One region of the Pararhizobium sp. genome, then DNA from elsewhere that is predicted to be linked to it. Evidence: riboswitches for the same ligand, from Rfam matches in the RefSeq annotation. Region 1 holds a riboswitch; the other holds the start of a gene.
What was found. A riboswitch is a leader RNA that binds a small molecule or an ion and turns the genes downstream of it on or off. The one in region 1 is predicted to bind thiamine pyrophosphate.
Positions count from the first base shown of each region.

Region 2: linked by a shared signal. The riboswitch ahead of thiC (phosphomethylpyrimidine synthase ThiC) and the one ahead of thiB (thiamine ABC transporter substrate binding subunit) in region 1 are both predicted to bind thiamine pyrophosphate.

Region 1 is NZ_CBDIHY010000003.1:1,036,690-1,038,886, reverse strand. It holds gene ACQY8Q_RS10555 (MDR family MFS transporter) at 1-649, shown strand, start outside; gene ACQY8Q_RS10550 (hypothetical protein) at 668-1,003, opposite strand; TPP riboswitch at 1,158-1,278, shown strand; gene thiB (thiamine ABC transporter substrate binding subunit) at 1,319-2,197, shown strand, end outside.
Region 2 is NZ_CBDIHY010000003.1:2,169,690-2,171,886, reverse strand. It holds gene ACQY8Q_RS16090 (GntR family transcriptional regulator) at 108-776, opposite strand; TPP riboswitch at 929-1,067, shown strand; gene thiC (phosphomethylpyrimidine synthase ThiC) at 1,155-2,197, shown strand, end outside.

The sequences.
Region 1 (2,197 bases):
TGTCGGCATCGGCATGGTCAACTATTTCGCACTGTATCTGCAGACGACGACGGGGCTGACGCCGTCGCTCGCCGGGCTGCTGTTCATCATGTTGACCGGCGGCATCGTCTGCGGCGCGCTGACGGCGGGACGGCTGATTTCACGCTCGGGCCGCTACAAGCCGTTTGCGATCGTCAGCGCCAGCCTGACGGTTCTGGCCCTGTTTATCTTCACGCAGATCCAGCCGGGTACGCCGCTCTTTGTTATTTGCGCGATCATGGCGCTGCATGGCATCGGCATCGGTTTTGGTCAGCAGGTGCCGATCGTCGCCGTGCAGAATATCGCCTCGCGCGGCGATGTCGGCGCGGCCACCGGCGCGGTCACCTTGTCACGCATGGGCGGCGCCTCGATCGCCATTTCGATCTACGGCGCCATCATCGCGGCAGGCCTCGCACGCGGCACCACCGCGATCCCGGGCATTGCCGATATCGAAAAGCTAACGCCACTGGTGCTGTCGACCCTGCCGGAAGCAACGCGCCAGCTGGTGGCGCAGAGTTATACGGCCGCCTTCCTGCCGCTGTTTCTGACGGCCGGCGGCATCTCGCTGATCGCGCTGACGGCAGCCATCAGCCTGAAGGCGGTGCGGTTGCCACAGAAGCCGGCGGCGTGAAGGGGCAGGCCGTTACCTTCAGGCCGGCACTTCAGCCTTCTTGCTCCAGTAGTGGTCGGATATGTTTTGATTGTTGTTGATGATCTGGGCGGCGACTTCGGGATCTCCGCCCTCAAACGTTTCAGGGTTGGCGCCGCATAGCGACAGAAAGAGTTGCTGGTGTGCGGTGGCAGCAAAGTAGCCATATGGTGGGGGCTCGGCCTGCGCGCCGATTGAATGCAGCTCTTCGGCAGTCTGCCGGGTGGCATCCTCAACAGCTTTGTAAATGGCCGCCATCATTGCTTGCTCGGATTGTTCCATGATGTCGCTGATTTTCTGTTCGGTGGGCGTAAGGATGCGGCAGCTCTCAGTCATCGGGGTATCTCCAATATAAATTCAAATTGCTCAATCAATTGGCCCGATGTCATGGAATTATGTCCGCTTTAGGTCAATCGGGCGCGGCGATAGGGCGGCATCCCCACGTCCTCTTGCCCCCTTGCCAAGTATTTCCCTCAGGTCTAAACCTCCTCCTGCTCTAACGGGGTGCCGGGCGTTCTTTTTTGGAACGTTTGGCTGAGAGGCTTTTGAAAAGCCAACCCGAAGAACCTGATCCGGTTTGTACCGGCGGAGGGATTAGACGGCACATTCCAGCGCCCTATTCCCAATTTTTGGATTTATAAGGAGGCGCGGATGCGCAAGGCAATCATTCCATTTTTCGCGGCAGTTGCTGCATTCACCATCGCGTTTTCCGCCTCGGCTGAAGACAAGGTGCTGACGGTCTATACTTACGAGAGCTTTACCAGCGAATGGGGCCCCGGCGCCAAGGTCGCGGAAGCGTTTGAAAAGACCTGCGCCTGCAAGGTCTCCTATGTCAGCGTCGCCGATGGGGTCGAACTTCTGACCCGGCTGAAGCTCGAGGGCGCGTCTTCCAAGGCCGACATCGTGCTTGGCCTCGATACCAATCTCGTCTCTGAAGCCAAGGCGACCGGTTTCTTTGCGCCGCACGGCGTCGATACCTCGGCCGTCAAGGTTCCCGGCGGTTTTACCGATGATACGTTCGTTCCCTATGACTACGGCCATTTTGCCGTGATCTATGACACGCAGGTGATGAAGGAACCGCCGAAGAGCCTGAAGGAGCTGGTCGAGGGTGACCCGAAACAGAAGATCGTCATCGAGGACCCGCGCACATCGACGCCGGGGCTCGGGCTGCTGCTCTGGATGAAGTCGGTCTATGGCGATGAAGCGCCTGCCGCCTGGGCAAAACTCAAGGATCGCGTGCTGACCGTCACCCCCGGTTGGTCGGAAGCCTACGGCCTGTTCACCAAGGGCGAAGCGCCGATGGTTTTGTCCTACACGACCTCGCCGGCCTATCACATGGTCGCCGAAAATACCGACCGTTATCAGGCGGCGTCCTTCTCCGAAGGCCATTATATCCAGATCGAAGTGGCTGGGATGACCAAGGCTGCCAAGGATCCGGCGCTCGCCAAGGAGTTTCTGTCCTTCGTCACCGGGCCTGAGTTCCAGTCGATCATCCCGACCACCAACTGGATGATGCCGGTTGCGGCTACC
Region 2 (2,197 bases), 1.1 Mb from region 1:
CCTTTTGAGTGCAAAGCAGATAAATTCATGCTCTACGTGTGTTTGTGATGCCACGGCGCGCGCTGGGAGCAGGCAAAATCAGGAAAAAAGAAGATTTAAAAAAATCGTCAGCCGACGATGGCGAAGGCGTCGCGGGTGGCGCCGGACGCATTGCGGACGGGCTTCTGGCCGATCCATTGCACGTGGCGTTCCAGAACGGGAGCGGCGTTTTCGATATTGCCCTGACGCAGAAATGTCAGGATGGCGCGGTGATCATGATCGGTGCGCACTTCCCATTCGGATCGCCAGCTGGCGAACAGGAAACGGGCGCTGGCCGCATGCAGATCGCTGATGGCGGCCAAGAGGCGCGGCATGCCGCAAGGGGTCAGAATCAGCGTGTGAAAACGGCGGTTGGCCTCCTCCCAGGAGCGGACGTCATGGGAATTGTCGCCCGCGACCGTCGCCTCTTCGGCCTGATCGAGAATGGCAGCCGTCAGATGCGGCGCCGCGTGCCGAAGGGCCAGAACCTCAAGTGCCGCGCGCATCTGCGCCACTTCACGCACTTCCTTCAGATCGAAGGATGCGACCCGCACGCCACGGCGCGGTTCGCTCACCGCCAGACCCTGCGCCTCCAGCCGGCGGAAGGCCTCGCGCACGGGCACGTGGCTGGTTCCGAACTCCTCGGCGACATGGTCCTGGCGCAGTTTCGTGCCCGGGTCCAATTGTCCGGTCACGATCCTGTCGGCAAGGATGCGGCTGATGCGGCTGGCAATCGTGTCTTCGCTCGCTGAGGTCATGTTTTATAGATAATTTGCCGGGGCGGCGCTGTCGAGGGCGAGATTGTAATCATTGAATATCTTCACAGTGTTCCAACGCTCGACGAGGGCCGCATGCCGGGTGCCGCGCCGAACGGCTCTTGACGCTCCGTCCAAAACTGTGCCTAGATTGGCACATTCACCAGGGGGGTCCCGACAAGGGGCTGAGATTCTGCTGGCATGATCGGTGGCTTTGCCACTCTCAAGCAGCGCAGTGACCCGTTGAACCTGATCCAGTTCATACTGGCGTAGGGACGGTGCAAGCGCTGCTGCGACTCGGATTCCGTTTGCGGATTCGCGTCAGCGTCTTTTCATCATTCCGGCTCTGATGACTGGGTCTCCAACTTTGGAGCCTCAACCATGACTATTGCCGCAAAGAACATTACTCCCACAGTCACCACCGGCCCGCTGCCGGCGTCGCGCAAGGTGCATATTCCGGGCGAACTCTACCCGGATATCCGCGTGCCGATGCGCGAAATTTCCGTGCATCCGACATCTGGCGAACCGCCTGTCACCGTTTACGATCCCTCCGGCCCCTACACGGATCCGGCGCACATCGTCTCGATCGACGCCGGTCTGTCCCGGCAGCGCCAGGCCTGGGCTACTGCGCGTGGCGATGTCGAGACCTATGACGGCCGCCACGTCAAACCCGAAGACAACGGCTTTGCCACCGGCGAACGGCTGACGCCGGAATTCCCCCACCGCAACCAACCCTTAAAAGCCAAAGACGACAAGGCTGTTACCCAGATCGCCTATGCCCGCGCCGGCATTATCACGCCGGAAATGGAATATATCGCCATCCGCGAAAACCTCGGCCGCAAGCCGCCGAAGGGTGCGCTGGTGCGCGACGGCGAGAATTTCGGTGCCAGCATTCCCGACCACGTGACACCGGAATTCGTCCGCCAGGAAATTGCCCGTGGACGCGCCGTCATCCCGGCCAATATCAACCATCCGGAGGCCGAACCGATGATCATCGGCCGGAATTTTCTGGTGAAGATCAACGCCAATATCGGCAATTCCGCCGTTACCTCGTCGATGGCCGAGGAGGTCGAGAAGATGGTCTGGGCGACGCGCTGGGGTGCGGATACCGTCATGGACCTGTCGACAGGCCGCAACATCCACAATATCCGCGAGTGGATCATCCGCAACGCACCGGTTCCGATCGGCACCGTGCCGCTCTATCAGGCGCTGGAAAAGGTCAATGGAATTGCCGAAGATCTCAATTGGGAAGTCTATCGCGATACGCTGATCGAACAGGCTGAACAGGGCGTCGATTATTTCACCATCCATGCCGGCGTGCGGCTTGCGTATATCCCGCTCACCGTCAATCGCGTCACCGGCATCGTCTCGCGCGGTGGCTCGATCATGGCCAAGTGGTGTCTTCATCACCACAAGGAAAGCTT